4 regions of the Mesorhizobium australafricanum genome follow, and region 2 is predicted to be linked to each of the others. Evidence: predicted binding sites of a transcription regulator. Region 2 holds the regulator's gene; each other region holds the start of a gene.
What was found. Region 2 encodes PhoB, which activates phosphate uptake and scavenging genes when phosphate is short. Its sites were predicted from a motif close to TGTCATNNANCTGTCAT; they were not measured.

Region 1: the regulator PhoB is predicted to act here: its motif matches at 1,915-1,931, upstream of phnF (phosphonate metabolism transcriptional regulator PhnF).
Region 3: the regulator PhoB is predicted to act here: its motif matches at 6,385-6,401, upstream of RFM98_RS14010 (BtaA family protein).
Region 4: the regulator PhoB is predicted to act here: its motif matches at 4,418-4,434, upstream of RFM98_RS09415 (ceramide glucosyltransferase).

The regions. Positions count from the first base shown of each region.
Region 1 covers NZ_JAVIIT010000009.1:104,906-112,832, forward strand. The annotation lists gene RFM98_RS18825 (zinc-binding alcohol dehydrogenase family protein) at 1-915, shown strand, start outside; gene phnF (phosphonate metabolism transcriptional regulator PhnF) at 1,139-1,885, opposite strand; gene phnG (phosphonate C-P lyase system protein PhnG) at 2,013-2,474, shown strand; gene phnH (phosphonate C-P lyase system protein PhnH) at 2,474-3,085, shown strand; gene RFM98_RS18845 (carbon-phosphorus lyase complex subunit) at 3,087-4,199, shown strand; gene fosX (FosX/FosE/FosI family fosfomycin resistance hydrolase) at 4,196-4,615, shown strand; gene RFM98_RS18855 (alpha-D-ribose 1-methylphosphonate 5-phosphate C-P-lyase PhnJ) at 4,890-5,858, shown strand; gene phnK (phosphonate C-P lyase system protein PhnK) at 5,855-6,631, shown strand; gene phnL (phosphonate C-P lyase system protein PhnL) at 6,840-7,547, shown strand; gene RFM98_RS18870 (DapH/DapD/GlmU-related protein) at 7,544-7,927, shown strand, end outside.
Region 2 covers NZ_JAVIIT010000012.1:22,250-30,176, reverse strand. The annotation lists gene xylF (D-xylose ABC transporter substrate-binding protein) at 1-791, opposite strand, end outside; gene RFM98_RS21740 (ROK family protein) at 1,062-2,297, shown strand; gene phoB (phosphate regulon transcriptional regulator PhoB) at 2,523-3,212, opposite strand; gene phoU (phosphate signaling complex protein PhoU) at 3,228-3,935, opposite strand; gene pstB (phosphate ABC transporter ATP-binding protein PstB) at 3,955-4,758, opposite strand; gene pstA (phosphate ABC transporter permease PstA) at 4,755-5,606, opposite strand; gene pstC (phosphate ABC transporter permease subunit PstC) at 5,610-6,596, opposite strand; gene pstS (phosphate ABC transporter substrate-binding protein PstS) at 6,664-7,722, opposite strand.
Region 3 covers NZ_JAVIIT010000006.1:166,755-174,681, reverse strand. The annotation lists gene RFM98_RS14035 (lytic transglycosylase domain-containing protein) at 1-469, opposite strand, end outside; gene RFM98_RS14030 (peptidoglycan recognition protein family protein) at 655-1,422, opposite strand; gene RFM98_RS14025 (TerB family tellurite resistance protein) at 1,419-2,138, opposite strand; gene RFM98_RS14020 (hypothetical protein) at 2,270-2,476, opposite strand; gene RFM98_RS14015 (hydantoinase B/oxoprolinase family protein) at 2,653-6,285, shown strand; gene RFM98_RS14010 (BtaA family protein) at 6,411-7,709, shown strand; gene RFM98_RS14005 (class I SAM-dependent methyltransferase) at 7,706-7,927, shown strand, end outside.
Region 4 covers NZ_JAVIIT010000004.1:28,829-36,755, reverse strand. The annotation lists gene RFM98_RS09440 (GcrA family cell cycle regulator) at 1-91, opposite strand, end outside; gene RFM98_RS09435 (aspartate aminotransferase family protein) at 449-1,648, shown strand; gene argF (ornithine carbamoyltransferase) at 1,666-2,577, shown strand; gene RFM98_RS09425 (Hsp33 family molecular chaperone) at 2,689-3,717, shown strand; gene apaG (Co2+/Mg2+ efflux facilitator ApaG/CorD) at 3,918-4,310, opposite strand; gene RFM98_RS09415 (ceramide glucosyltransferase) at 4,534-5,679, shown strand; gene RFM98_RS09410 (O-succinylhomoserine sulfhydrylase) at 5,714-6,904, opposite strand; SAM riboswitch at 6,961-7,038, opposite strand; gene RFM98_RS09405 (2'-deoxycytidine 5'-triphosphate deaminase) at 7,117-7,927, shown strand, end outside.

The DNA of each region.
Region 1 (7,927 bases), on a different contig from region 2:
GTCGGCATCTGCGGCACCGACTATCACATCTTCGAAGGCAAGCATCCCTTCCTTGCCTATCCGCGCATCATGGGCCATGAGGTTTCCGGCACCATCGTCGAGAAGGGGGAAGGGGTCGATCTCGCTGTCGGCGAGCCGGTCGTCATCAACCCCTATCTTTCATGCGGCAAATGCATTGCCTGCCGGCATGGCAAGCCGAATTGCTGCGTGAAGATCGAGGTGCTGGGCGTGCATCGCGACGGCGCAATGTGCGACGAGATCCTGGTGCCGGGACAGAACATTTATCCCGCAAACGGCCTGTCGCTGGCCGATGCCGCGGCGGTCGAATTCCTGGCGATCGGCGCGCATGCGGTACGCCGCTCGCTCGGAACGCCCGGCCAGCGCACGCTGGTCATCGGCGCCGGTCCGATCGGTCTCGGCACGGCGATCTTCGCCCGCATTGCCGGGCTGGAGGTCAGCCTGCTCGACATGAGCGCCGAGCGCCTCGGCTTCGCCGAAAAGGAACTCGGCTTCGCCGCGCTCGACGGTTCGATGGCACCGCCTGCCGAGCTGGTACGGCAGGCAACCGCCGGCGAAGGTTTCGACCTTGTGTTCGACGCGACCGGCAACACCCAATCCGTGCAATCGGCCTTCGCCCATGTCGCGCATGGCGGCACGCTGGTGCTGGTCAGCGTCGTCAAGGACGACATCACCTTCTCCGACCCCGAATTCCACAAGCGCGAGATGACGCTGATCGGCAGTCGCAATGCGCTGAGAGCCGATTTCGACCATGTCGCGGCCTCGATCCGCAACGGCGCCGTGCTGTTGAACAAGCTCGTCACCCATCGCACGACGCTTGCCCAAACGCCGCGCGACCTCGCCAGATGGGCGCATGAGAAGTCAGGGCTGATCAAGGCGGTTATCGAGGTCGGGTGATCCATCCCTTCGTCATCCACGGGCGGAGCAAGGAGCGTAGCGACGCAGCGCAGACCCGAGGATCCATTCCGTGACTTCGACGCGTTGCAGCGATCCGGAATTCTGCTCCGCTGCGCTCTACGATCAAGGTTACGGCATGGATCCTCGGGTCTGCGCTCCGCTTCGCGTCGCTCCGCCCGTGGATGACGACCTCTGGGGTCGTCCGAACATGACGCGTCGAACGCTAATCGTTGGCCAAGAGCCTCAGTTCCACCCGTTCCGCCGGGAACCTCGACTCCGCGAACTGGATCGGCTGGCCGTCGAGCGTGACGTTGACGGCGACGGTGACCAGCACGATGGCGCCCGGCTGCAGATCCAGCGCGGCGAGATCGTCGGCATCGGCATGGCGCGCCGACAGCACCGTCGAGTGCCGCAGATAATCATTGATGCCGAAGCGCTTGAGCGAGGTAGTGATCGATCCCGTTTCCGCCATTGCCGCCTCAATACCGGCGAAGCGTTTGGCGTCGAACCAGGTCGTTGCCCGCGACACGGGGTGGCCGTCGGCCTCGCCGCGCGTCTCCAGGCGGATGACGGCCGCGCCCTTCGCTATACCCAGCGCCTCGGCGATGCGCCGGCCGGCCGGTTCGGTCGATGACGACAGCAGCGCGATATGCCGCTCGGTCGTCTGCCCCTGCAGCCCGGTCGAGAAGCGCGTGCGCGCGCCGATCGGATAGGACAGCCGCTTGCGCGACAAGACGAAGGTGCCGCGCCCCTGCTCGGCCTTCAGCACGCCCTCCTGCACAAGTGCTGCAATAGCGCTGCGCACCGTATGGCGGTTGACGCCGTAGCGCTCCGCCAACGCCATTTCCGGCGGCAACGCCGCATTCTCAGCGAAATCGCCATTGGCAATCGCCTGCAGGATCCTGTCGGCGATCTGCCGCCACAGCGACACCCCGTTGCGCCTTTCGATACTCGCCGCCAGTCCAGTCACTTATCGCCCCCAAGCATTTTTCCCGCCCTTGTCATCCACCCGTCATGGACTCTCGGTACGAGGTAAGTATAATTTGTATAGTTGTCTATATCAATAGACAAATTTTATGCATGCAAGGAGCGGTGCCATGCGAGGACAGGAAGCGCGCGAGCAGGCCGGGCGAAAGGCCTTGATGGCGACGCTGGCACATGCCGCGGCCGATGACATCGCCCGTCTGTGGAACGAGTCCGGCCTGCCTTCCGAGGCGGAGCTTTTGCGCGGCCCCGAAACCGGACTGGTGACGGTGCGCGGCCGGATCGGCGGCGGCGGCGCGCCCTTCAATGTCGGCGAGGCGACGGTCACCCGCGCCACGGTGCGGCTGCCATCCGGGCAGGTCGGCCATTCCTATGCGCTCGGCCGGGACAAGGGCAAGGCGAAGCTCGCGGCGATCGCCGACGCGCTGTGGCAGGACCGAACCCATCGCGAGGCGGTCGAAACGAAGCTAGTCGCACCTCTGCGGGCGGCGCTCGATGCGGCGCGCGAGACGCGGCGCGTCGAGACGGCGGCGACGAAAGTGGATTTCTTCACCATGGTGCGCGGAGAGGACTGATGAATATCGCCACGCAATCGATCGACGGCGGTTTCGCCGAACCGGTCTTCAATGCCCAGGCCGTGTTCCGCGCCATCATGGACGCGATGGCGCGTCCCGGGACGGTCCAGGCCATGCCGCAACTCGCTCATCCGCCGGTGCCGTTGTCGGCAACGGCCGGCGCTGTGGCGCTGGCGCTCTGCGACAACGACACGCCGGTCTGGCTCGATCCGCCGCTGCAGGCGGAAGCCTCGGTCAAGGCCTGGCTCGGCTTTCACACCGGCGCGCCTTGGGCCAACACGCCGGCCGATGCGCATTTCGCCTTGATCGCCAATCCGAAGGAGATGGCGGCGCTCGACGGTTTCTCGCAAGGCACGCAGGAATATCCCGACCGCTCGACGACGCTGATCCTGCTCACCAGCGATCTCGCCTCCGGCCCGAAGCTGCTGCTCGAAGGCCCCGGCATCGAAAAGACGGCAATGATCGCGCCGACCGGCATGCCGCGCCATTTCGTCGAACAGTGGAAACAGAACAACCAGCGGTTCCCGCGCGGCGTCGACATCATCCTGGCGGCGCCCGGCAGCCTTGCCTGCCTGCCGCGCACCACCCGCGTCAAGACCATGGAGGCATGACATGTATGTCGCGGTAAAAGGCGGCGAAGCCGCAATTGCCAACGCCCATCGTCTGCTGGCCGATCGCCGCCGCGGCGACCGCTCGGTGCCGGCGCTGCGCCTCGACCAGATCGTCGAGCAGCTGGCGCTCGGCGTCGACCGGGTGATGAGCGAAGGCTCGCTCTATGATCGCGAGCTTGCGGCTTTGGCCGTCGTCCAGGCGCGCGGCGACATGATCGAGGCGATCTTCCTGGTGCGCGCCTATCGCACCACGCTGCCGCGCTTCGGCTATACCAATCCGGTCGATACCGGCGCCATGCAGGCCGAGCGGCGCGTGTCGGCCACCTACAAGGACCTGCCCGGCGGCCAGGTGCTCGGCCCGACCTTCGACTATACCCACCGCCTGCTCGATCCGGAGCTTGCCGCCGGCGCCGAAGTCGAAACGCCGGCGCAGCGTCCGGCCGAGGCCGAAGCCATGCCGCGCGTCTCCGCGATCCTCGCCCATGAAGGCCTGATCGAGGCCGACGGCGACATGCCGCTCGACCATGTGCCTGGCGACATCACGCGCGAGCCGTTGCAGTTCCCGATGGCGCGCGACATCCGCCTGCAGGCGCTGTCGCGCGGCGACGAAGGTTTTTTGCTGGCGCTCGGCTATTCGACGCAGCGCGGCTACGCCCGCAACCACCCCTTTGTCGGCGAGATCCGCATCGGCGAGGTCGAGCTGGAACTGGACGTGCCGGAACTGCCTTTCGCCGTGCCGCTCGGCTCGATCCGCGTCACCGAATGCCAGATGGTCAACCAGTTCAAGGGCTCGGCCAAGGCGCCGCCGCAGTTCACCCGCGGCTACGGCCTTGTCTTCGGCCAGAGCGAACGCAAGGCCATGGCGATGGCGTTGTGCGACCGGGCGCTGCGCGCCTCTGAACTTGGCGAGGATGTCGTCGCCGCGGCGCAGGACGAGGAGTTCGTCATCTCGCATTCCGACAATGTCCAGGCGACCGGCTTCGTCGAGCATCTGAAGCTACCGCACTATGTCGACTTCCAGGCCGAGCTCGGTCTGGTCCGCCGCATGCGCGCCGAGCACGACGCCCGCGAGCGTGACGGCACCGGCGAGGAGAAGCGGGAGGCGGCCGAATGATCGAAGGCCTCTCCCACATGACTTTCGTTGTGCGCGACCTCGACCGCATGAGCGACATCCTGAGCGGCGTCTTCGACGCGCGCGAGGTCTATGACAGCGGCGCCCGGAAGTTCTCGCTGTCGCGCGAAAAATTCTTCCTGATCGGCGATCTCTGGATCGCAATCATGGAGGGCGCGCCGTTGTCTGAGCGAAGCTACAACCACATCGCCTTCAAGATCGATGACGGCGATTTCGACCGCTATGCCGAGCGCGTGAAGAAACTCGGCCTCGACATGCGCACGCCGCGCCCGCGCGTCGAGGGCGAAGGCCGTTCGATCTACTTCCACGACGACGACAATCATCTGTTCGAACTGCACACCGGCACGCTGGCCGAGCGGCTGGCGCGCTACGCCAGGGAATTGGAGGTCGCGCAATGAGCTCAGCTGTCTCCGCCGTGACCGGCGTGCCCACCGCCATCGTGGGAGTGTCCACTGGGGCCCTCGTAGCCACCGCCGCCGTACCAACTTTCGGAATTGCCGGAACCTTCCCTTGGCGCCGGAAAAATCCTGCGCCGAAGAAAAAAGACGACGGCGCCGGCGAACGCCAGCAACACGATCCCGAGGTGCATCCATCCTGCAGAATTCATGTCGATCCGGTCCGGTCTCCACGCCTTGCAGGTAAATTCGGTAGCACGAAGCGGATGGTATCACCATGACTGACATCGCCACCTACAACTTCGCCTATCTCGATGAACAGACCAAGCGGATGATCCGCCGCGCGATCCTCAAGGGCATAGCCATCCCGGGCTACCAGGTGCCTTTCGCCTCGCGCGAGATGCCGATGCCCTATGGCTGGGGCACCGGCGGCGTCCAGGTCACCGCCTCGATCATCGGTCCGGACGATGTGCTGAAAGTCATCGACCAGGGCGCCGACGACACCACCAACGCCGTCTCGATCCGCGCCTTCTTCAGGAAGGTCGCCAAGGTCGCCGTCACGACGGAGACGGCGAAGGCCTCGATCATCCAGACCCGCCACCGTATTCCGGAACAGCCGCTGACTGCCGGCCAGGTGCTGGTCTACCAGGTGCCGATCCCCGAGCCGCTGCGCTTTCTCGAGCCGCGCGAGACCGAGACGCGCAAGATGCATGCGCTGGAGGAATACGGCCTCATGCATGTGAAGCTCTACGAGGACATTGCCAAGCACGGCCGCATTGCCACCACCTATGCCTATCCGGTCAAGGTCGAGGGCCGCTATGTGATGGACCCTTCGCCGACTCCCAAATTCGACAATCCGAAGATGCACCGCTCGCCGGCCCTGCAGCTGTTCGGCGCCGGCCGCGAGAAGCGCATCTATGCGGTGCCGCCTTTCACCGACGTCGTCAGCCTCGATTTCGAGGACCATCCCTTCGAGGTGCAGACCTTCGACCAGCCCTGCGCGCTGTGCGGCGCCGAGAATGTCTATCTCGACGAGGTCATCCTCGATGACCATGGCGGCCACATGTTCGTCTGCTCCGACACCGACCACTGCGAGAAGCGGCGCGCCGATCCTACCTCCCCCTCGCGGGGAGGTCGCGCCGAAGGCGCGGGTGGGGGGGACGGCCAATCTTCTCTTTCTTCAACCCGCACCCCGGCGCTGCGCGCCGACCCTCCCCACAAGGGGGAGGGTAAGGAGGCCGAATGACCGACGAACCGCTGCTGCGCGTCGCAGCACTTTCCAAATTCTACGGCTCGCGCGTCGGCTGCGAGGCGATCTCCTTCGACCTCTGGCCGGGCGAGGTGCTGGCGGTGGTCGGCGAATCCGGCTCCGGCAAGACGACGCTGCTCAACTGCCTGTCGACGCGGCTGCTGCCATCCTCCGGCACCGCCAGCTATCGCATGCGCGATGGCCAGTGGCGCGAGCTCTACAGGATGAGCGAGGCCGAGCGTCGCTTCCTGATGCGCACCGATTGGGGCTTTGTTCATCAGAACCCGGCGGACGGGCTGCGCATGACCGTATCGGCCGGCGCCAATGTCGGCGAGCGGCTGATGGCGGTCGGCGACCGCCACTACGGCAGGATCCGCGCCACCGCCGTCGACTGGCTGTCGCGCGTCGAGATCGACGAGGACCGCATCGACGACGAGCCGCGCGCCTTTTCCGGCGGCATGCGCCAGCGCCTGCAGATCGCCCGCAATTTGGTGACAGGCCCGCGTCTGGTGTTCATGGACGAGCCGACCGGCGGCCTCGATGTCTCGGTGCAGGCCCGCCTGCTCGACCTGTTGCGCGGGCTGGTCACCGATCTCGGCCTCGCCGCGATCGTCGTCACCCACGACCTCGCCGTGGCGCGGCTCCTGTCGCAGCGCATGATGGTGATGAAGGACGGCCGCGTCGTCGAAAGCGGCCTCACCGACCGCGTGCTCGACGATCCGCGCGCGCCGTACACCCAACTCCTCGTTTCTTCGATTTTGCAGGTGTGATGATGGCGCTTGAGCACCCCCCTCTGGCCTGCCGGCCATCTCCCCCTCAAGGAGGGAGATCAGCAGCTTTCATGCCCCGCTCGTTCTGCAACGCGGGCGAGTGGCGAAACCGAATGCGACAGCCGATCTCCCCCCTAGAGGGGGAGATGCCTGGCAAGGCAGAGGGGGGTGCTGTCCTGCCAACGAATGACGATTGGAGGACCTTCTGATGGCTACGCCTCTTGTCGTTTCAGACGTCGCAAAGAGCTTCACCATGCATCTGCGCGAAGGTGTCACGCTGCCGGTGGTGGCGGGTGTCTCCTTCTCGATCCGCGCCGGCGAATGCGCCGTGCTCGGCGGTCCGTCCGGTGCCGGAAAGAGCTCGATCCTGAAGATGCTTTACGGCAACTACGCCGTCGATGAAGGCCAGATCATCGTCCAACATGGCGGCGGCTTGATCGACCTTGCTTCCGCCAGCCCGCGCACCGTGCTTTCCGTGCGCCGCCACACCATAGGCTATGTCAGTCAGTTCCTGCGCACCGTGCCGCGCGTCTCGGCGCTCGACGTCGTCGCCGAGCCTCTGGTCGAGCGCGGCGAGGACAGGGAAATCGCGCGGGCCAAGGCTCGTTCCTTGCTGGCGCAGCTCAATTTGCCGGAAAAGCTCTGGGCCCTGCCGCCTGCGACCTTCTCCGGCGGCGAGCAACAGCGCGTCAACATCGCGCGCGGCTTCATCACCGAGCATCCGATCCTGCTGCTCGACGAACCGACCGCCTCGCTCGACGCGAAGAACCGCGATGTCGTGATCGAACTCATCGCCGCCAAGAAGGCGGCGGGCGTTGCCCTGCTCGGCATCTTCCATGATCTCGATGTGCGTGACGCGGTCTCCGATCGCGTCATCGACGTCACCGCTTTCGCGGCGGGCAAGGTAGCCGCATGATGAAGCTTTCGGAGACGCCGCTGATCCATCCGACGGCCCAGGTCGAAAACTCGACGCTCGGCCGCTGGACCGAAATCGCCGAGCGCAGCCGTGTCGCCGAATGCGAGCTCGGCGACTATTCCTACATGATGCAGGATTGCGCCGTCTGGTGCGCGACCATTGGCAAGTTCTCCAACATAGCGGCAAGCGTGCGCATCAACGCCACCAACCATCCGACCTGGCGGCCGACGCTGCACCACTTCACCTACCGCGCCTCCGACTATTGGGACGACGCCGAGCATGAGAGCGAGTTTTTCGCTGAGCGCCGCGCCAAACGCGTCACGATCGGCCACGACACCTGGCTCGGCCACGGCTCGACCATCCTGCCCGGCGTGACGGTC
Region 2 (7,927 bases):
CACACCGACACGGTCTGCGTGCCGAGCGCGATGCGGTTGAGCGCCGCGTGGTCGCCGTCCTGGCCCGAGACCGGAACGGTGCCGGCCAGGCCTTGAGCCGTCAGCGCCGCGACGACGCCGCCGGCGGTGCCGTCATTGGCCGCCACGACCGCATCGACCTTGTTGTCGTTGGCGGTCAGGAACTGCTCCATGTTCTTCTGCGCGTTGGCGGGCAGCCAGCCGTCGGTATAGGCCTCGCCGACATTCTTGATCTTGCCGCTGTCGATGGCTTCCTTCAGCACTTCCATCGAGCCCGAGAACAGGAAGTCGGCGTTCGGATCGGCGCCCGAGCCCTTGATGAAGACGTAGTTGCCTTCAGGCTTGGCCTTGAACACCTCGCGGGCCTGCATGCGGCCGACTTCCTTGTTGTCGAAGGTCAGGTAGAACACGTCCTTGTTCTCGATCAGGCGGTCGTAGCCGACGACCGGGATTCCTTCATCGAGCGCCTTCTGCACCGCCGGCCCGATCGCCGAGGCATCCTGCGCCAGGATGATCAGCGAGTTGGCGCCCTGCGAGATCAGGCTTTCGACGTCGGTCAGCTGCTTGCCCGGATTGGACTGCGCGTCGGCGGAGATGTACTTGTCGCCCGCGGCCTCGATTGCCTTCTTCATCGCCGCTTCGTCGGTCTTCCAGCGCTCTTCCTGGAAATTCGACCACGAGACGCCGATCACCTTGCCCTTCGCCTCGGCGACCGACGCCAGCGTCAGCGACATGGCAACGCCCGCCAGAATGGCGGCTGCGAATTTCTTCATGATATCCTCCCTGCGCCCTGTGCGGCGCGACCCAGACTGGCCCGAAGGCCGGCACAGAGGCTTTTTTTCGAGCCTCAAAAAAATAGTGATCCAGCGAAACGACGCTGTCAACCGCGATTCTGATGGCCTTTGATGGGTCCCGGCATTTTTTTCGACGTTCGCAATAAATAATGACATCGGCTTTGGCTTCTGCCACTATTGCTGGGGTGTCAGCGACAGGCCATGGCATCATCACAAGGCCGCGATGACCCGGGAGGACGGTGCGAGATAATGTCGGTCGGAATCCGCCACGACGATTTGCGCCGGCGCAACCGCGCCATGGTGATTTCGGCCGTGCGCCGCGCCGGCCAGCCATCGCGGACGGAGATTGCCGCCACCACCGGGCTCAGCCACTCGACCATTTCGGCGATTTCCGCCGATCTGATCCAGGAGGGCATTCTCACCGAGAGCAAGGCCAACGAGCCGACGGCGTTGAAACGCGGCCGCCCGCAGATCGGCCTGGCGCTGAACCCCGAAGCCGCCGCGGTGCTGACCGTGGTGCTGTCGCTGAACTTCCTGTCGGTCGCCGTCATCGACTATGCCGGCCAGGTGATTGCCGAGGAACAGCAGCGCCTGGACACGCTTGTCATGCCGCGCGACGAGCTGATCGGCGCATGCATGGCAATCGTCCGGCGCCGGCTGCAGGATCCCGACCTCGACGTCGGCAGCGTCGCCCGCATCGCCATGGGCATTCAGGGCATCACCGATTCCCGGGCGCGCGCCATGCTGTGGTCGCCGATCACCCCGCTGACCGACATTCCTTTTGCCGACATCCTCGAGAAGGAATTCGGCATCCCCGCCACCATGGAGAACGACTGCAACATGATGGCGGTGGCGCTGCAATGGCGCGATCCCGAGCGCTATCGTGACGATTTCATCGCCATCCTGCTCTCGCACGGCATTGGTATGGGCCTAGTGCTCAAGGGCGCGCTGTTCACCGGCACCCATTCCTCGGGCGGCGAGTTCGGCCATATGATCCATCGTCCGGGCGGCGCGCTTTGCCGGTGCGGCCGCCGCGGCTGCGTCGAGGCCTATGCCGGCAACTATGCGATCTGGCGCAGCGCCATGAAGATGAGCGAGGACGCCGAGCCGGTCGACGTCGGCGACGCCGACATGCGGGCGCTTGCCGCGAAGGCCCGGCAGGAGGACGGTCCGGAGCGGGAGGCGTATCGCCGCGCCGGCGAAGCGCTTGGCTTCGGTCTCGGCAGCCTGTTCGCCCTGATCGATCCGGCGCCTGTCGCCATGGTCGGCGTCAGCGCGGCCGCCTTCGACCTGATCGAGCCGGCGCTGAGAGAAGCGATCGCCCAGACCGCCGGCGGCCAGCACTCGAAATCGATCTCCTTCGACACCGAGCCGAACGAATTGCCGCTCATCCGCGAAGGCTGCGCCGCCCGCGCGCTGACCTTCGTCGACCAGGAGATTTTCGCGCCCGGGGGCCAGGCGAGAGCGGGCAAGCACGTCGCATGAACGGCAGGCTCAAGCGCCGGGATATGCTGAGATTCAGGTCAGGCCGAGTCGAGAATGGTGGATTCCGACAACCGGCCTACGCCGGCCGTAGCCTTCATAGGGCGGAAACACTTATGAGCGCTTCGGCCGGCGAAGGCCGGAACGGAGCGTACTTAAGTACGTGAGTACCGGAAGCGCAGGAAGCCGCCATTCGCAGGCCGGCCTCACCTGAATATCGGCATATCCCTAATCTTCCCTGATCGCATAGCCCGCCCCGCGGATGGTGCGGATGACATCGGGCATGCGGCCGTTGTTGACGGCCTTGCGCAGGCGCCCGACATGCACGTCGACCGTGCGCTCGTCGATATAGATCGTCTCGCCCCAGACATTGTCGAGCAGTTGACTGCGCGAGAATACCCGGCCGGGATGACGCATCATGAATTCGAGCAGCCGGAACTCGGTCGGGCCGAGCCTGATCTCGCTCTTCTTGCGGTAGACGCGATGCGATTCGCGGTCGAGCACGATGTCGCCGACCTTGAGCACGCTGGACAGCACCTCCGGCTTGGCGCGACGCAGCAGCGCCTTGACGCGGGCCATGAACTCCGGCGTCGAGAACGGCTTGACCAGATAGTCGTCGGCGCCGGTCGAGAGGCCGCGCACACGGTCGCTTTCCTCGCCGCGCGCCGTCAGCATGATGATCGGCAGCCGCTCGGTCTCGGGCCGCATCCTGAGGCGCCGGCAAAGCTCGATGCCGGAAACGGCCGGCACCATCCAGTCGAGCACGAGCAGGTCGGGAACGTTTTCCTGAAGGCGGATTTCGGCCTCGTCGCCGCGGGTCACCACTTCGACCTGGTAACCCTCGGATTCGAGATTGTAGCGGAGCAGCACCCCCAGCGGCTCCTCGTCCTCCACCACCATGATGCGTGGCGCGATCATTGCAGGTTACCCTTGTCAGGCCGCCGGCGCCGACATTGCCGTCTCGTCCTGCTTCGGGCGATTCGCGGGCAACTGGATGCCGGTCAGCACATAGTAGGCGTTCTCGGCGATGTTGGTCACATGGTCGCCGATGCGTTCGAGATTCTTGGCGCAGAACAGAAGATGCGTGCAAGCGGTGATGTTGCGCGGATCTTCCATCATATAGGTCAGGAGCTCGCGGAAGACGGAGGTGTATTTGACGTCGATGCGCTCGTCGTCGTTGCGAAGCTTGGCCAGCGCCGTGGCGTCGCCCACCGTATATTCCTGGATCACGGCCTGGACCTGGATCAGCACCAGCTGCGCCATGGAATCGATCGAATGCGTGAGGTCGCGCGGCGCCGCGCTGACGCCGACCGAACCTACGCGCTTGGCGATGTTCTTGGCAAGGTCGCCGATGCGTTCGAGGTCGCCCGCCATGCGGATCGAGCCGACCACGTGGCGAAGATCGTCCGCCATCGGCTGCCGCTTGGCGATGAGCGTGATGGCGCGGTCGTCAAGCTCGCGCTGACGCGCGTCCATGATGGCGTCGTCGGAGACGACGCGCTGCGCCAGCGCATTGTCGGTCTCGAGCAGTGCCCTGGTCGAGGCGCCGACCATGGAGCCTGCGAGATCGCCCATGTCATTGATAAGCCGGCTGATCTGCCTCAAATCCTCGTCGAAGGAGGCGACGGTATGTTCGGCCATAATGATGTCCTCGATGAACTCAGCCGAAGCGGCCGGTGATGTAGTCCTGCGTGCGCTTCTCGCGCGGCGAGGTGAAGATCTTCTCGGTCCGGTCGAACTCCACCAGCTCGCCAAGATACATGAACGCCGTCTGCCGCGACACGCGCGCCGCCTGCTGCATGTTGTGGGTGACGATGACGATCGTGTAGTCGACTTGCAACTCGTCGATCAGCTCTTCGATCTTGGCCGTCGACAGCGGATCGAGCGCCGAGGCCGGTTCGTCGAGCAGGATGACTTCCGGCTTCACCGCCACGGTGCGGGCGATGCACAGGCGCTGCTGCTGACCGCCGGAAAGGCTCAGTCCGCTGGCGTTGAGCTTGTCCTTGACCTCGGTCCAGAGCGCGGCGCGCTTCAGCGCCTGCTCGACGCGGCTGTCCATCTCGGCCTTGCTGATCTTCTCATAGAGCCTGACGCCGAAGGCGATGTTTTCGTAGATCGACATCGGGAACGGCGTCGGCTTCTGGAACACCATGCCGATCTTGGTGCGCAGCAGGTTGAGGTCTTGCGAGCGGTCGAGGATGTTCTTGCCGTCGAGCAGCACCTGCCCTTCCGCGCTCTGCTTCGGATAGAGCTCGTAGATGCGGTTGAGCACGCGCAGCAGCGTCGACTTCCCGCAGCCCGACGGCCCGATAAAGGCGGTCACGCTGCGCTCGGGCAGGGACAGGTTGATGTCCTTCAGCGCCTTCGACTGGCCATAGTAGAAGTTGAGGTTCTTGACCTCGATCTTGGCCTTCTCGACTGTCGTGTCGGCTACGTTCAGGTCGGTGGACAACATCGGTTTCATCTGTCCTCTCTGCGTCCGGTTAGGCTGCGGGCGATGATGCTCAGCCCGAGAACCGTCAGGGTGATTATGAGTGCGCCCGTCCAGGCCAGTTGCTGCCATTCCTCATAGGGGCTGAGAGCGAACTGGAAGATGGTCACCGGCAGGCTGGCCATCGGGGCATTGAGATTGCTCGACCAGAATTGGTTGTTGAGCGCGGTGAAGAGAAGCGGCGCCGTCTCGCCGGAGATGCGGGCGATCGCCAAAAGGATGCCGGTGACGATGCCTGACATTGCCGCGCGATAGGCGACCGAGCGGATCACCACCCAGCGCGGCGCGCCGATGGCGGTGCCCGCCTCGCGCAGCGCGTTGGGCACAAGGTTGAGCATGTCCTCGGTGGTGCGCACCACGACGGGGATCACCAGGATGGACAGCGCGACGGCGCCGGCAATCGCCGAGAAGTGCCCCATCGGCCGCACCAACAGCTCATAGACGAACAGGCCGACGATGATCGAGGGCGCCGACAACAGGATGTCGTTGATGAAGCGCACCACCGTGGTGAGCTTCGAGAAGCGACCATACTCGGCCATGTAGGTGCCGGCCAGCACGCCGATCGGCGTGCCGACGACGATGCCGATGATGGTCATCATGATGCTGCCGTAGATGGCGTTGAGCAGGCCGCCGGCATCGCCGGGCGGCGGCGTCATTTGCGTGAACACGGCCAGCGATACTCCGGAGAGCCCTTTGTAGAGCAGGGCGCCGAGGATCAGCGCCAGCCAGGCGAGGCCGATGCCCGCCGCGACGACGCATAGCGCCATCATCACGGCATTCTTGCGCTTGCGGCTTTGGTGAAGCGATGCGGCTGTCGACATCGATCAGGCTCCCGTGCGGCTATCGATGCGCAACAGCATGTAGCGTGCGAGCGCGAGGATGATGAAGGTTATGATGAACAGGATCAGGCCGAGCGCCACCAGCGAGGACGTGTAAAGCGCGCCATCGGCCTCGGTGAATTCATTGGCGATCGTCGCCGATATTGTCGTGCCCGGCGCAAACAGCGAGGCGCTGATGCGATGCGCGTTGCCGATGACGAAGGTCACGGCCATCGTCTCGCCGAGCGCGCGGCCAAGGCCGAGCATGACGCCGCCCATGATGCCGACGCGGGTATAGGGGATGGTCACGCGCCGGGTCACTTCCCAGGTCGTGCAGCCGATACCGTATGCCGATTCCTTCAGCACCGCCGGCACGGTGTCGAACACGTCCTTGGTGATCGAGGTGATGAACGGCAGCACCATGATGGCGAGGATCAGCGACGAGGTCAGCAGGCCGATGCCGTAGGGCGGGCCGGCAAACAGGCTGTTGAGGCCGGGGATGCCTTTGAAGAGCCAGATGACGAAGGGCTGGACCGTCGTCTGCAGGAACGGCGCGAAGACGAACAGGCCCCAGATGCCGTAGATGATCGAGGGAATGCCTGCGAGCAGCTCGACCGCGATGGCGATCGGGCGCCTAAGTGGACGCGGGCAGAGCTCGGTCAGGAAGATGGCGATGCCGATACCGATCGGCACGGCGATGATGATGGCGATGGCCGAGGTGACGACGGTGCCATAGATGGGCGCCAAGGCGCCGAAATTCTCGGTGACCGGATTCCAGGATTCGGTCGTCAGGAAGGATACGCCGAATTTCGACAGCGCTTCCCACGATCCGGCGATCAGCGAGATGGCGACCCCGCCGAGAAGAACCAGCACGAGGATGGCGGATGCGCGCGTGGCCGCCCGGAAGACCGTATCGGTCAAGGCGAAACGGCGCACTGTCGCTTCCCTGGTCCGCACGGCGGACAAAGTCGCGGCTTCGGAAACGGCGGTCATCTAGCCCCTCGCATTTCGAAAGAGAGACGGGAGGGCACCGGAAGCGCCCTCCCTCGTTCCATAGGAATTACATGCCGGAGTAGAGCGGCTTGCCGTCCTTGTCGACGATGTCCTTGCCCCACATTTCCTCGACGCTCTTCACGACCGCGTCGGGCATCGGGACGTAGTCCAGTGCGCCGGCCATCTCGTCGCCCTTGGCGTAGGACCAGGCGAAGAATTTGAGCGCTTCGGTCGTGGCCGCCGCGTCGTCGGGCTTCTTGTAGACGAGGATCCAGGTGGCGGAGGTCATCGGCCAGGATTCCGCGCCCGCCTGGTTGGCCAGGATGACGCCGTAGCCCGGCTGCGAGCTCCAGTCGGCATTGGCCGCGGCAGCCGAGAACGCCGCCGCCGTCGGCTCGACCTTCTTGCCGTCCTTGTTGATCATGTCGGTATAGGTAAGCTTGTTCTGCTTGGCGTAGGCATACTCGACATAGCCGATCGCGCCGCCGGTCTGCGAGACGTTGTTGGCGACGCCTTCGTTGCCCTTGGCGCCGATGCCCACCGGCCACTCAAGCGCCTTGTCGACGCCAACCTTCGACTTCCAGTCGGCGCTGACGTCGCCCAGATAGTAGCTGAAGTTGAACGTGGTGCCGGAGCCGTCCGAACGATGGACGACCGCGATCGCCTGGTCGGGCAGCTTGGCGTCGGGGTTGAGCTTCTTGATCGCCGCGTCGTTCCAGTTGGTGATCTTGCCCATGAAGATGTCGGCCAGCGTCGGGCCGTCGAGCACCAGTTCGCCCGGCTTGACACCTTCGAGGTTGACGACCGGAACGATGCCGCCCATCACCATCGGGAACTGCGCCAGCCCGGCGGAGTCGAGCTCATCGCCCTTCAGCGGCGCGTCGGAAGCGCCGAAGGTAACGGTCTTGGCCTTGATCTGCTTGATGCCGCCGCCGGAGCCGATCGACTGGTAGTTGAGACCGATGCCGGTCTCCTTCTTGTAGGCGTCTGCCCACTTTGCGTAGATCGGATAGGGGAAGGTGGCGCCGGCGCCGGAAATGTCGGCAGCCACCGCGGCGGAGATGCTAAGGGTTGATGCCGCAGCGATTGCAATCGCAACGGCCGCCGAGCGGATGAAGTGTCTCATGTGGCCTGCTCCTGTTCGGAAGATGGTCTCGCGGCGCCCATTTCTGTCGGCGCCTGACGAGGGCAATAGCCTTCGATTATTACAGTCGCATGACAGTTTCATGTCAGCCCGGTAACGGCTGAACGGTGACGTCGGGAGTGGCCTCGGGCGGCCTCTCGGGGTCATCCGGAGTTTGCCGCGGGAATCAGCAACTTGTCTGACTTTT
Region 3 (7,927 bases), on a different contig from region 2:
GCTTGATCTGCATCAGGCCGATCTCGCCGGCGCCGCCGACCAGGTTCGGCCGATAGTTGCTTTCGATCTTGATGACGGCCTTGGCCAGCGACATCGGAACGCCATAGCTCGCCGCATAGCGGGCAATGATCGTCGAATATTCGCCGTCGCCGGCAGCAGGGGGCGTCGCCAGGTCGATCTTGCCAGTATGGATCGAAGCTGTCGTGGTGAGATCAATTGTCTTTCTGCCGCGCCTGGCGCGCTTGGCCGTCGATTTCGCGGCCCTGGTCGCGGCAACCTTCTGCACCTTAGCCGGAGCTCTTTTGATCTTTGGCGCCGCCTTGCTGCCTGAGGCCGCCTTGGTCGTCGTGGGGGTGACGGCAAGGCCATTGTCTGCCCGAAGGCTCAAAGGGGCACTGCTTGCCGGATTGAAGGCAAAGCTTATTACTCCGGCAGCAACAGCTGCCGCTACAACGGTCAATTTTTGCATGTAGTCCTGTTCTGTTAAAACCGCGCGAAGAAATTCACGCAGTTACGCCAATTCAACGTCGGAGCATCCGGGGGGATAGACGTCCGACGACTTGCGGGAGAGGCATTTGGCGGTGGAATTGGCGGCAATGAAGGCGGCGCAATTCACTTTAAGTGACAGATTGTAATTTAAGGGGCCCAGCGCGATTATTTGGCGAGGGCTATCCTTACGGAAGCTAACAGCCTCTCCAGCGTGCGGGTCGTCGAACTGTCCGCCACGCCATCAACCAGACGCCGCCGGAAATGCCGCTGGAACGCCGCCACCACGATTTCCGTCTGCCGGTCGTAAATACCCGATATCTCAACGCCATAACCATAGAGCGCCAACATCGACTGCAGTGCCTCGACATCGGAGCCGGTGTCACCAGCCTTCAGCGCAGCGCCCGGTTTTATCGGAGCCGCCGTTACAAGGTGACCGACACCGGCCACGAACAGCGCCTTCCAGGGGAATTTCTCGCCCGGGTCGACCTTGCGGCCCGGAGCCACGTCCGAGTGCGCCAGCACCCTTGCGGAAGGAACGGAATAACGGTCCACGATACCCGCGCATAGGTCGATCACGGCGTCGATCTGCCGTCTGGGGAAGGCCTTGTAGCCCAGCGAATGCCCGGGGTTGGCGATCTCGATGCCAATCGAACAGGAGTTGATGTCGGTTCGCCCGAGCCAGGAGCTCTTGCCGGCATGCCACGCACGATCGCTCTCGCGCACCATCTGAATGATACGGCCGTCCTCATGAACAAGGTAATGCGAGGATACTTCGCTTGCCGGATCGCATAGCCACGCCTCGGCACCGGCGCCGCTTACCATCCCCGTATAATGCAGCACGATCATGTCGGGCCTCAACGTCCCGAGGCGCGGACCGAAATTCGGCGACACCCGGACCTCCGCACCTGGCTGGTCGGGCAGAAAACCGCTCATACCTGCCTGAGGCCCCGCTCGATCATCTCATAGGCGGCATTGATCGCCGCGACCCTGGTCGTGGCGATCTTGATGAATTCCTGCGGCAGACCGCGCGCGATCAATCTGTCGGGGTGATTGTCCGATATCAGCTTGCGATAGCGTTTCCTGATTTCCTCGAACGGCTTGCCGCGCTCGATGCCCAGCACGACATAGGGATCGGCGGCGCCTAGATTGACGTGCCGCGACAGGATCGCCTCGTAATGCGTCTCATCGATCCGGAAAATCTCGGCGATCCGGTGCAGAAACTGCCCTTCCCGCTCATGGACGAGGCCGTCTGCCTTGGCGATATGGAACAGACCGTCAAGGATGTCTTCCAGCATCATGCAGTTGGCATGGCCGGAACCGCAGAGTTGCGCCATCCGCCGGGCGTAGATCTCGAACCCGGCAACGTCCTGCTGAGCGATGTCGTAAAGCCGCGCCACATTGCGTGTCTCGCTTGGCGGCACTTCGAAGATTTCCTGGAAGGCGCGCACTTCGTCCTGCGTGACGATACCGTCGGCTTTAGCCATCTTCGCCGAGAGCGCGATCATCGCCACCGAGAAGGCAACGCGCCGGCGCAGGTCCGGATCGCCCGAATACACGGTACGCACGGCTTCGACGACGTCCGCGACGCCCGAGGACGCCGACGACGATACACGAGCGATGAAGTCGCCGAGGCGGTCCCAAATCGACATGCCGGCTTCATAGTGCGAACCGGGCGGTCCTATCAAGCCGGGACGATGCCGCAGGTGTGATCGGCGACATCCGGATCGACGCAAAAAGAAGGCCGGCAATACCGGCCTTCCTCGATATTATCGATCAGCTCCTACTTCGCAGGCGCGGCAGGAGCCGGATTTGTTGCCGGAGCCGGTTCGGCGGGCTTCGAAGCGTCAGGCGAAACCGGCTTCATCGGCTGCTCGTTGGCCGGGGGATTGGTGCTCTGCGTGGTGGTCTTGTCGGTACCACTGTCGCTACAAGCCGCGACCCCCAGCAGGGCGAGCGCCGAAACAGACGCCAGAATGAGCTTCTTCATGGTATCTCTCCTTCAACAAACGCTCACGTTTCGGTGAGCGGTCCCAAAGGAAATGCATCAGCAGGCGCGTCGGTTTCGTAACGTTGCGTTTCCATGTGTAACATCAACTTGCGATTGCTGGCGCCGGAATCCCGAACTAACAGAACATACGCTCGAAAACATAATGGATCAGCAGAATGCCGGCAGCCGAAAAGACAGGGAAATGGGATTTCTGGATCGACCGCGGCGGCACCTTCACCGACATTATCGGTCGTGATCCGCGAGGTCGGCTGCACCCTCGAAAGCTGCTGTCCGAGAATCCCGAGGCCTATGCGGACGCCGCTATCCAGGGCATCCGCGACCTGTTGGGTTTGAAAGCCGGCGCGGTCATTTCCGCCGACCCGATCGGCGACGTCAAAATGGGCACCACTGTTGCCACCAATGCGCTGCTCGAGCGCAAGGGCGATCGTGTGCTCCTGCTCATCAGCAAGGGTTTTCGCGACGCTTTGCGTATCGCTTACCAAGCGCGGCCGGATATCTTCGCCAAGGAGATCATCCTGCCCGAGCAGCTCTATGAGCGGGTGATCGAGGTCAATGAGCGCGTGCGCGCCGATGGCTGCATCGAGCGATTGCTCGACATCGCCGCGTGCCGCCCGGCGATCGAACAGGCCAAGGCCGACGGCATCGACGCGGTCGCCATCGTCTTCATGCATGCCTGGAAATACCCAGACCACGAAAAGGCCGTGGCAAAGGTCTGCCGCAAGATCGGCTTCAGCCAGATCTCGGTTTCTCACGAGGTCTCGCCGCTGATCAAGCTGGTCGGCCGCGGCGACACCACCGTGGTCGACGCCTATCTGTCACCGATCCTGTCGCGCTATGTGCAGCGGGTGGCCGGCGAACTGGGTGCCGGTCCGCGTCTGATGTTCATGATGTCGTCGGGCGGTCTCACCGCCGCCGACATGTTCCAGGGCAAGGATGCGCTGCTTTCGGGACCGGCGGGCGGGGTCGTCGGCATGGTCGAGACGGCGAAGCTCGCCGGCTTCGACAAGGTCATCGGCTTCGATATGGGCGGCACCTCGACCGACGTCGCCCATTATGACGGCGAATATGAGCGCGCCTTCGACACCGAGGTCGCCGGCGTGCGCATCCGGGCCCCGATGATGCGCATCCACACGGTCGCCGCCGGCGGCGGCTCGATCGTGCATTATGAAGCGGGCCGCTTCCGCGTCGGCCCGGATTCCGCCGGCGCCAATCCCGGCCCGGCCGCTTACCGGCGCGGCGGCCCGCTCGCCGTCACCGATGCCAACGTCATGCTCGGCAAATTGCAGCCCGATTTCTTCCCGGCGATTTTCGGCGCAGGCCAGGACCAGCCGCTCGACGTCGGGGTGGTTCGCGAAAAATTCACGGCACTTGCCGCCGCAATCGGCGATGGCCGGACGCCCGAGGCCGTCGCCGAGGGTTTCATCACCATCGCCGTCGAGAACATGGCCAACGCCATCAAGAAGATCTCGGTGCAGCGCGGCTACGACGTCACGGAATATCTCTTGAACTGTTTCGGCGGCGCCGGCGGCCAGCATGCCTGCCTGGTTGCCGACGCGCTCGGCATGGAAGCCGTGCTGATCCACCCCTTCTCCGGCCTGCTTTCAGCTTACGGCATCGGCCTCTCGTCGGTCTTCGCCTCGCGCCAGCAGGGTCTGCTGCAGCCGCTTGCCGAGGAATCGCGTGCGGCGATCGAGGCACTGATCGTGGCCTTGCGCAGCGAGGTTGTCGCCGAGCTTGGCGAGCAGGGCATTGCCGGGGACGCGGTTTCAACGAAGCCTGTCCTGCATATCCGCTATGACGGCACCGACACGGCGCTGCCGGTGAATTTCGAGCACGGTTCGATCTTCCGTGCCAGAAGCGATTTCGAGGCCGCGCATAAGGCACAGTTCGGATTCGTCTATGACGACAAGCCGATCGTCGTGGAGACCGTCGCCGTCGAAGGCATGGAAGCCGCTCGACAGGACAAGGCCGAAGGCTACGCGCCTGCCGGACCGGCGAGGACCGAGGCCAAGCCTTTGGAAAACCGGGGCTTCTATACCGAAGGCCGCTGGCACGAGGCTGGCGTCTACCGCCGCGAAGACCTGCGGCCATCCCACACGGTCGCCGGACCCTCGCTGATCATCGAACCGAACCAGACCATCGTCGTCGAGCCGGGCTGGCGTGCCGAGATCACCAATCTCAACCACGTCGTGATACGCCGCACGGAAAGAAAGGCGCGTGCCGCCGCACTTGGCACCGAAGCCGATCCGGTGATGCTGGAAGTCTTCAACAACCTCTTCATGTCCATCGCCGAGCAGATGGGCGTGACGCTGCAGAACACCGCCTATTCGGTCAACATCAAGGAACGGCTCGATTTTTCCTGCGCCGTCTTCGACCGCCACGGCGCGCTGGTCGCCAACGCGCCGCATATGCCGGTGCATCTGGGCTCCATGGACCGTTCGGTCGAAACCATCATCCGACTGAATTCCGGCGACATCCATCCCGGCGACGTCTTCGCGCTCAATGCCCCCTATAATGGCGGCACGCATCTGCCCGACATCACGGTGGTGACGCCTGTCTTCGACGATGCGCGCAAGGAAATCCTGTTCTGGGCGGCCTCGCGCGGCCATCATGCCGATGTCGGAGGCACCGCGCCCGGCTCGATGACGCCTTTGGCCACAACGGTCGACGAGGAAGGCGTGCTGTTCGACAATTTCCGCATCGTCGATCGCGGCCGCTTCCGCGAGAAGGAGTTGGAGACCCTGCTGACCGACCATCCTTATCCCGCGCGCAATCCCACCCAGAACATCGCCGACCTGAAGGCGCAGATCGCCGCCAACGAAAAGGGCGTGGCGGAATTGCGCAAGATGGTCGCGCATTTCGGCCTCGATGTCGTCGAAGCCTATATGGGCCATGTCCAGGACAACGCTGCCGAGAGCGTGCGCCGCGTCATCGAGCGGCTTCCCGACAGCGCGGCTTACGAATACCCCACCGACACCGGCCAGGTGATCAAGGTCAAGATCACCGTCGACCGTCAAAAACGCGAGGCGACCGTCGATTTCACCGGCACGTCGCCGGTGATGAAGAATAATTTCAACGCGCCGGAGCCCGTCGCCCGCGCCGCCGTGCTCTATGCCTTCCGCGTCATGGTTGAGGACATGATCCCGATGAATGCCGGGTGCCTGAGGCCGATCAACATCATCATCCCCGATGGTTCGATGCTGAAGCCCGCCTACCCTGCCGCCGTCGTCGCCGGCAATGTCGAGACCTCGCAGCATGTCACCAATGCGTTGTTTGGCGCGATGGGCGCCATGGCCAACGCGCAAGGTACGATGAACAACCTCACCTTCGGCAACAAGAAGTACCAGTATTACGAGACGATCTGCTCCGGCTCGCCGGCCGGTCGGGTGAATTCGGGACGCGGCTTCGCCGGCACCTCCGGCGTTCACACCCACATGACAAACTCGCGGCTCACCGACCCGGAGGTGCTGGAACTGCGCTTCCCCGTCGTGCTGGAAGACTTCCACATCCGCGAGGGCTCCGGCGGCAAGGGCAAGTGGAACGCCGGCGACGGCACCAGGCGCACCATCCGCTTCCTCGAAAGGATGGAGTGCGCGATCCTGTCCTCACACCGAAATCGCCCACCCCAGGGCCTTGACGGCGGCGGAGATGGCGAGGCGGGCTCGACCAGCATCAGGCGCAATGACGGGTCGACCGACGTCTTGAAAGCCTGCGACCAGACCACGCTCAACGCCGGCGAGGCCGTCATCGTCACCACGCCGACACCCGGAGCGTTCGGAAAAGCCTGATACCTGTCGCCCAAAAGTGCGCAGCGATTTTGGAACGACGACATGCATGGAAGCGAGGCTAAGGCGCGTCCATCGCGAAGCGCCTCGGCGTCAGCCTGCCGTCAACAGGCTGTCACCTGCCTGTCATGACGCTGCGGTACCCGCTTGCGCCAACGCAAACGGGGAATCACCTTGCGATGTCGGACGTATCCGGAGAACTCGTTTATCGCCGAGGCAAGGAAGTCGGAAAGGCCGTCTACCAGAACCGCGCATTGTCGAAGGACGGCATTTCCGAGCGGCTTTTCGCTTTCCTGTTCTCCGGCCTCGTCTATCCGCAGATCTGGGAAGATCCGGATGTCGACATGGAGGCCATGCAGCTCGGCGCCGGCCACCGGGTCGTCACAATCGCCTCGGGCGGCTGCAACATTCTGGCTTACCTGACCCGCTCGCCGGCCAGGATCGACGCCGTCGATCTCAATGCCGCGCATGTCGCGCTGAACCGCATGAAGCTGGAAGCGGTGCGCCACCTGCCGTCGCAGGGCGACCTGTTCCGCTTCTTCGGCGCCGCCGACACCAGCCACAATTCGGATGCCTATGACCGCTTCATCGCGCCGCATCTAGATCCGGTCAGCCGCCACTACTGGGAGCACCGCAGCTGGCGCGGCCGCCGCCGCATCTCGGTCTTCGACCGCAACTTCTACCAGACCGGCCTGCTCGGCCTCTTCATCGCCATGGGCCATCGCGTCGGCAAGCTGTTCGGTGTCGACCCGGCCGGCATCATGAAGGCGCAGAACATCGGCGAGCAACGCCGCTTCTTCAACGAGGAGCTGGCGCCGGTCTTCGACAGGAAGCTCCTGCGCTGGGCGACCTCACGCAAGGCTTCGCTGTTCGGCCTCGGCATCCCGCCGGCCCAGTACGACTCGCTGATCACCTCCGGCGACGGCTCGATGGCGAGCGTGCTCAAGGCACGGCTGGAAAAGCTCGCCTGCGACTTCCCGCTGAAGAACAATTACTTCGCCTGGCAGGCCTTTGCGCGCCGCTATCCGCAACCCGGCGAGGCCGCGTTGCCTGCCTATCTGGAACAGCGCAACTACAAGACGATCCGCGACAACATCGACCGCGTCGCCATTCACCACGCCAATCTGATCAAGTTCCTGGCCGCCAAGGATGCGGGTAGCGTCGACCGTTTCGTCCTGCTCGACGCCCAAGACTGGATGACCGACGACCTGCTCAACGATTTGTGGACCGAGATCACCCGCACCGCCTCGGTCGGCGCCCGCGTCATCTTCCGCACCGCGGCCGAGCCCAGCCTGCTGCCCGGCCGCCTCTCCAACTCGCTGCTCGACCAGTGGACTTATGAGAACGAGGCTTCGCGCGAATTCTCCGCCAGGGATCGCTCGGCCATCTATGGCGGCTTCCACCTCTATGTGAAGCGCGCCGCATGAGCACGACCGAGCTGCCGGCCAGCCATGCTGAGCTTATGGACGGCGTCTACCGCTGGCAGCGTCACATCTACGACCTGACCCGCAAATACTACCTGCTCGGCCGCGACCGTCTGATCGACGGGCTGGACGTGCCGCAAAATGGCACCGTGCTGGAGCTTGGCTGCGGCACCGGCCGCAACATCGCGCTTGCCGCCCGCCGTTACCCCAACGCCCGCTTC
Region 4 (7,927 bases), on a different contig from region 2:
CTCCGCCAAGCTGTGCGGCAATCTGGCTGGCGCTCAGACCCTCCGACCACAATTTCCTGAGAAGTTCTACCCGCTCGTCAGTCCAGTTCATGAGACCGCGCTCCTGCTGAAGCGTGCGGCAGCCAGAATCCTTTCCCGAGCCGGCTCTCGCCGGGCAAACGACACCACATGTACCGGGTGATCTAGGTCCGCCGCACGAAATATAGTTATTTCTCGACTACAAATACCTTATGCGCTGACTCGGTGACAAGAGTCCCAAAGGCAACACCGATTCGGTTTTTACGGTTTTCCCCAACTTGCGGCCTTATCACGTGCCGGCGTGGCGTCAGGGGCTTGCCACGCGCTTCTGCGTGACGTTTTCGTTGACTTCATGGCCGAAAAACATGATAAGCCGCAAAGGCCGCCGCATTGGCGGCTTTTTTGATTTCCGGTTCCGGAGACGCATATAATGAGCGGTTCGGCGCTTTACGAGACCTTTGCTCGCGCACCCCTGGCTTTCGACCGTGGGGAGGGGACCTGGCTGGTCACCGACAAGGGTGAGCGATATCTCGACTTCGCCGGCGGCATCGCGGTGAATTCGCTGGGCCACAGCCATCCGCATCTCGTCGCGGCGCTCACCGAGCAGGCCGCCAAGCTCTGGCACGTCTCCAACCTCTATGAGATCCCGGAGCAGCGCCGGCTGGGCGAGCGGCTGGCCGATGCGACCTTTGCCGACAAGGTGTTCTTCACCAATTCGGGCGCCGAGGCGCTGGAATGCGCCATCAAGACGGCCAGGCGCTATCAGTTCGTCAAGGGCCATCCCGAGCGTTTCCGCATCATCACCTTCGAGGGCGCCTTCCACGGCCGAACACTGGCGACGATCGCCGCCGGCGGCCAGTACAAATATCTCGAAGGCTTCGGCCCGAAGGTCGAGGGCTTCGACCAGGTGGCTTTCGACGACATCGACGCGGCTGAAAAGGCGATCACGCCGGAGACCGCGGCGATCCTGATCGAGCCGGTGCAAGGCGAGGGCGGCATACGCCCGGTGCCGACGCAATCGCTGAAGCGGCTGCGGCAACTCTGCGACAAGCATGGCCTGCTTTTGATATTCGACGAAGTCCAGTGCGGCATCGGCCGCACCGGCAAGCTGTTCGCGCATGAATGGACAGGCGTCACGCCCGATCTGATGGCGATCGCCAAGGGCATCGGCGGCGGCTTTCCGATGGGCGCCTGCCTTGCCACCGACGAGGCGGCGACCGGCATGACGGCCGGCGTGCACGGCACGACCTTCGGCGGCAATCCGCTGGCGATGGCAGTCGGCAATGCCGTGCTCGACGTTGTTCTGGCCGACGGCTTCCTGGAGGACGTGCAGCGCAAGGCGCTGCTGCTGAAACAGGGCCTTGCGGCAGTCGCCGACGAGTTTCCCGATGTTATCGAAGGCATCAGGGGAACCGGCCTTATGCTGGGCCTGAAATGCGCCATGCCCAACACCAAGGTGAACATGGCGCTGCGCGACCAGCACCTGCTTGCCGTGCCGGCGGGCGACAATGTCATCCGCCTCCTGCCGCCGCTCACCGTCACCGACGACGAGATCGGCGAGGCGCTGAAGCGAATCCGTGGCGGCGCCAAGGGCCTGACCGACGCGATAGCGGCCGAAGCCGCGAAATAATTTCTGGAAACCTGCCGATGAGTGTTCGCCACTTCACCGATCTATCCGCCGTTTCGGCGGGCGACCTGCGCATCATGCTGGACGACGCGGTGGCGCGAAAGACCAGGCTCAAGGCCGGGGAGCGTTCAAAGCCGCTCGATGGCAAGGTACTGGCCATGATCTTCGACAAGCCGTCGACGCGCACGCGCGTGTCCTTCGATGTCGGCATGCGCCAGCTCGGCGGCGAGACCATCATGCTGACCGGCACCGAGATGCAGCTCGGCCGCTCGGAGACCATCGCCGACACCGCCAAGGTGCTGTCGCGCTATGTCGACGCCATCATGATCCGCACCACCTCGCATGACCGGCTGCTGGAACTCACCGAGAACGCCACCGTTCCGGTCATCAACGGGCTGACCGACGACACGCATCCCTGCCAGCTCATGGCCGACGTCATGACCTATGAGGAGCATCGCGGTCCGGTGGCCGGCAAGACCTTCGCCTGGACCGGCGACGGCAACAATGTGCTGCATTCGCTGCTGGAAGCCTCGGCACGGTTCCGTTTCAACTTGAATGTCGCGGTGCCGGAAGGCAGCGAACCTTTCGAGAAATATGTCGATTGGTCGAAGGCCAATGGCGGCAAGGTTCGCTTTTCGCGCTCGGCCGAAGAAGCCGTCGACCAGGCCGACTGCGTCATCACCGACAGCTGGGTCTCGATGGGTCAGGAACACCGCGCCCGAGGCCACAACGTCTTCCTGCCCTATCAGGTCAACGCGGAGCTGATGGCCAAGGCCAAGTCCGACGCTTTGTTCATGCACTGCCTGCCGGCGCATCGCGGCGAGGAGGTCACCGACGAGGTCATCGACGGGCCGAATTCGGTGGTCTTCGACGAGGCCGAAAACCGACTGCACGCCCAGAAGGCGGTGCTGGCCTGGTGCCTGGGCGCTTGATCCGACGCGGCCGGTACGGGGATGTCGACTTGATCCGGGGATATGTGATGCCTATTTGGGGGCCATCACGTAAATTGAACGCGCTTCGACGCATGCGGCTCACCGGGCGGCATGGCTGCGCCCCGGAGTATTGTCATGTTGGAAACCCAGACTTTGGCTGAGCATAAACCCCAACTCGGTGAATTCGGCTTCGCCGGCGACGATCATGTCGTGCCTTACGAGGTCGCGCCGCTCGATGTGCGCGGCCGCACCGTGCAGCTCGGGCCGATGCTCGACGCTATTTTGAGCCGCCACGATTATCCCGAGCCGGTCGCCCGCCTGCTGGCGGAAGCCTGCGTGCTCACCGTGCTCCTCGGCACCTCGCTGAAGTTCGAAGGCAAATTCATCCTGCAGACCCGCACCGACGGGCCGGTCGACATGCTGGTGGCTGATTTCACCACGCCGCATGCGTTGCGCGCCTATGCGCGCTTTGATGCCGACCGGCTGCAGGCCCTGATCGCCGCCGGCGAGACCTCGCAGCAGACGTTGCTTGGCAACGGCGTGCTGGCTTTAACCATCGACCAGGGCGCGCATACGCAGCGCTATCAGGGCATCGTCCAGCTCGACGGTACCTCGCTTGAGGACGCCGCGCGCACCTATTTCCGCCAGTCGGAGCAGATCCCGACCGAAATCAGGATGTCGGTCGCCAAGCTGGTCACGCCCGGCCCGGCCGGCGCGCGCGAACAGTGGCGCGCCGGCGGCATCCTGGCGCAGTTCCTGCCGCAGTCGCCGGAGCGCATGCGCATTCCCGATATTTCGGGCGGCGACGGCGATCACCGCGAGGTGGCGGACCATCCGGCCGACAATTCCTGGCAGGAATTGCTGGCGCTGCTCGGCACGATCGAGCCGACAGAGCTGATCGATCCGACCGTGGGCGCCGAGCGGCTGCTCTACCGGCTGTTCCACGAACATGGCGTGCGCGTTTTCCGCGGCGTTCCGGTCGCCGACCAGTGCTCCTGCTCGCGCGACAAGATCCGCGGCATCCTCGAAGGCTTCTCGGCTGAGGAGATCAAGGACTCGACCGAAGACGGCGGCATCCATGTCGCCTGCGAGTTCTGCTCGACGCAATACGACTTCGACCCGGCTGAGTTCGTGAAGTAAGCCTCTTCCTTCTCCCCGTTTCACGGGGAGAAGGTGCCCGAAGGGCGGATGAGGGGCAGCGCGAACGTTGGTGAAGATGGCGTCCGCCATGCGTGGCCTTCCTCTGCCTCAAGGAAAATCCCAGAGGCTTGGCGCCGCCCCTCATTGCCCTGCCGGGCATTTCTCCCCGTAAACGGGGAGAAAGAGGCTGTCGCCGACGTCTAATTCACCGTCCGCCTGGTCCCCGGCATATCGAGCGAGAAGGCGGGAATGGCGATATCGAACGTCTCTCCGCGGCCGTTTCGCATCGTATAGTGGCCGACCATGATGCCCGACGGCGTCGAGAGCGGGCAGCCTGAGGTGTACTGATAGCTGTCGCCGGGGTTGAGTTCCGGCAGGTCGCCGACGACGCCGGCGCCGCGCACCTCCTCGACACGGCCTCGGCCGTCGGTGATGTGCCAATAGCGCGACAAAAGCTGCACGAACTCGTCGGAGCGGTTGTCGATCGTCACCTGATAGCCCCAGACATAGCGGTTCTCGGACGGATCGGATCGGTCCTCCAGGTAGAAGGGCCTGACCAGCACTTCGATGTTGCGCGTCACTGCGCGATACATGGGCTACTCCGGTTGCCGCCACAGGGGAATGTCTGCAGCACTTCGCTGTTATCACGCGAGGCCGCTGGCCGTCCTGCCGGCCTTTAAGCGCAAGTGCCGAAAAACAATGTCATTTAAGTGACACATGACAATGTTGGTGTGCACGAACCGTGCCGGGCGACTCGGGCGCTCTGTCGACTGATGAAACGGCCGCATGCGGCCTTTCGGGAGTGACCAGATCTCGATGGAACCGACTATCGCAGCCGCGCTCGCTTCGTCAGCCCTTCTTCTCTGCAATCTCACCAGCATTCTGCTCGCCTCGTCGCGGCTGAAACGGCGGCGTGCCATCGTGCCGCCCGCCGTCGCGCAGCCGCCGGTCTCGATCATCGTGCCGTCGCGCGGCGTCGAGCCGTTCACGCAGGAGACCTTGCAGCGCGCCTTCTCGCTCGACTGGCCACGCTATGAGCTGATCTTCTGCGTTGCCCACGCCGAAGACCCGGTGGTCAAGCTCATCAATGCGGCGATCGCGCGCTACCCGAAGGTTCCGGCGCGGCTTCTGATCGGCGACGACCGCATCAGCGCCAATCCCAAGCTCAACAACTGCGTCAAGGGCTGGCAGGCGGCGCGGCACAATTGGGTGATCCTCGCCGATTCCAACGTGCTGATGCCGACGGACTATGTCCAGCATCTGATGGCGGCATGGCGCCCAGGTACCGGGCTCGTCTGCTCGACGCCGATCGGCTCGCGGCCGGACGGTTTTTGGGCCGAAGTCGAATGCGCCTTCCTCAACACGCTGCAGGCGCGCTGGCAGTATGCCGGCGAAGCGGTTGGCCTCGGCTTTGCCCAGGGCAAGAGCATGCTTTGGAACAAGCCGATGCTCGACGCCAATGGCGGTATTCAGGCGCTTGGCGCCGAGATCGCCGAGGACGCGGCCGCCACCAAGCTGGTCAACAGCATGGGCCTGCGCGTCAACCTCGTCGCCTCGCCCTTCGAGCAGCCGCTCGGCCAGCGCACGCTAGCCGAGATCTGGTCGCGCCAGGCGCGCTGGGCGCGGCTGCGTCGGGTCACATTCCCGCTGTTCTTCGCGCCCGAGATCCTGACGGGCGCCGCGATGCCGCTGCTGCTGGCGCTGATTGCCGCGGCAAGCGCCGGGGTCAGCCTGCCTGGCACGGCCTTGTGCGTGCTGGCTATCGCTTATCTGCCGGAATGCCTGCTGGCCTCGGCCAAGGGCTGGTATCTGTCGCCGCGTAGCGTCACCGCGATGATCGCGCGCGACGCGATGCTGCCCGCCATCTGGGCGCGCGCCTGGTTCGGCGGCGCCGTCGAATGGCGCGGCAACGCCATGACCATCAGCACCAAGGCGATGACCGAACTGGAAGAGCTCGCCTGAAGTCTTATGGTCGCGGCGAGCGCCGCGACAGGTCTTATTTGGCCGCCTTCAGCGCCTGTTCGACGTCGGCCAGCAAATCGTCGGTGTCCTCCAGACCGACGGAGAGCCTGAGCGTACCAGGCCCGATGCCGAGCTCGGCGCGCGCCTCGTCGCTCAGGTTTTTATGCGTCGTCGTCGCCGGATGGGTGATCAGGCTCTTGGCGTCGCCGAGATTGTTGGAGATCAGCACGATGTCCAGCGCGTTCTGCAAGGCGAAGGCCGCCTGCTTGCCGCCCTTGACGTCCAGGCAGATCAGCGTCGAGCCGCCCGACATCTGCTTCTTGACGATATCGGCCTGCGGATGGTCGGCGCGGCCCGGATAGATGACGCGGGCTATCTCCGGCCTGCCGGCCAGGAAATCGGCGATCTTGCCTGCACTTTCGGTCTGCTGGCGCACGCGCAGCGGCAGCGTCTCCAGGCCCTTGAGCAGCGTCCAGGCATTGAAGGGCGACAGGCTCGGGCCGGTGTGGCGGAAATAATCGTGCAGGTTCTCGTCGATCCATTTCTTGTCGGACAGGATGACGCCGCCAAGGCAGCGGCCCTGGCCGTCAATATGCTTGGTCGCCGAATAGACCACGATATGGGCGCCGAGCTGCAGCGGCTTTTGCTGCAGCGGGGTGGCGAAGACATTGTCGACGATCAGCCGGGCGCCGATTGAATTGGCAAGTGCTGCGACTGCCGTGATATCCACCACCTCCAGCGTCGGATTGGTGGGGCTTTCCAGGAAGAACAGCTTGGTGTTCGGCCTTATCGCCTTTTCCCAATTGGCGATGTCGGTGCCGTCGACCAGCGTCGCCTGGATGCCGTAGCGCGGCGCCAGTGTCTCGACCACCCAGCGACAGGAGCCGAACAAAGCGCGCGCCGCGACGACATGATCGCCGGCCTTGACGCTGCAGAGCAATGCGGCCGAGACAGCCGCCATGCCGGAGGCGGTGGCGCGGGCATCCTCGGCCCCTTCCAGCGCGCACATGCGCTTTTCGAACATGTCGACGGTCGGATTGGCGTAGCGCGAATAGATGAAGCCCGGCTCCTCGCCCTTGAAACGGGCCTCCGCGGCCTGCGCCGTCTCATAGACATAGCCTTGGGTGAGGTACATCGCCTCGGAGGTCTCGCCGAAGCCGGAACGCAATGTTCCGCCATGCACGAGTGCCGTCTGAGGTTTCCAGTTGCGCTTCTTGGTGCTCATAGCCCTGCTTCCAGACACAAAAAAACCGGCCGCGAAGTCGCAACCGGTCCATATAGCCTTGCGGCTCGACGGTCCTTTAGCGACTTGTTTAACGTGGCTGCAAGCCGACCGGCCAAATCACCACGGGATAACGACCCTTTAGACCCGCGCCGCGCTTGCGTCAATTGCCGGCTTCATTAAGAGGTTTGTACCAGCAGAGCGGAGTTAAGACTTTGCGGCAGACAGGCATTCTTCCCGACCAGGATATTTCCGCGCTGTTCCAGTCCGGTGCGCTGAAGTCGCCGCGCGCGCTGGATGCCGATCAGATCCAGCCGGCCAGCCTCGACCTCAGGCTCGGCGACAAAGCCTTCCGCGTGCGCGCCTCCTTCCTGCCTGGCCCGGACCACCTGGTCGCCGACAAGCTCGAGCGGCTGAAGCTGCACGAGATCGACCTTACCGGGGGGGCGGTGCTCGAAACGGGCTGCGTCTACATCGTGCCGTTGCTCGAGAGCCTGGCGTTGCCGGCCGAGGTTTCAGCCTCGGCCAACCCGAAGAGCTCGACCGGCCGGCTGGACATCTTCACGCGCGTCATGACTGATCGTGGCCACGAGTTCGACAAGATCGCTGCCGGCTATCATGGTCCGCTCTACCTCGAAGTCAGCCCACGCACCTTCCCGATCGTCGTCCGAGCCGGATCGCGCCTGTCGCAGATACGCTTCCGCACTGGCAACGCGCTGCTGTCCGAAAACGAATTGCGCGACCTTCACCGCGCCGAGATGCTGGTCGCCACCGAGCCGCCCAACATTTCCGGCGGCGGCATCGCGCTCTCGATCGACCTCGATGGCGACAAGGACGGCCTTGTCGGTTACCGCGGCAAGCACCACACCGGCCTCGTCGACGTCGACAAGCGCGCCGCGCAGGATGTCGTCGATTTCTGGGAGCCGATCTACAAGAGCGGCGCCGGCGAGCTGGTCCTCGATCCCGACGAATTCTACATCCTGGTCAGCCGGGAGGCGGTGCACGTGCCGCCGCTCTACGCCGCCG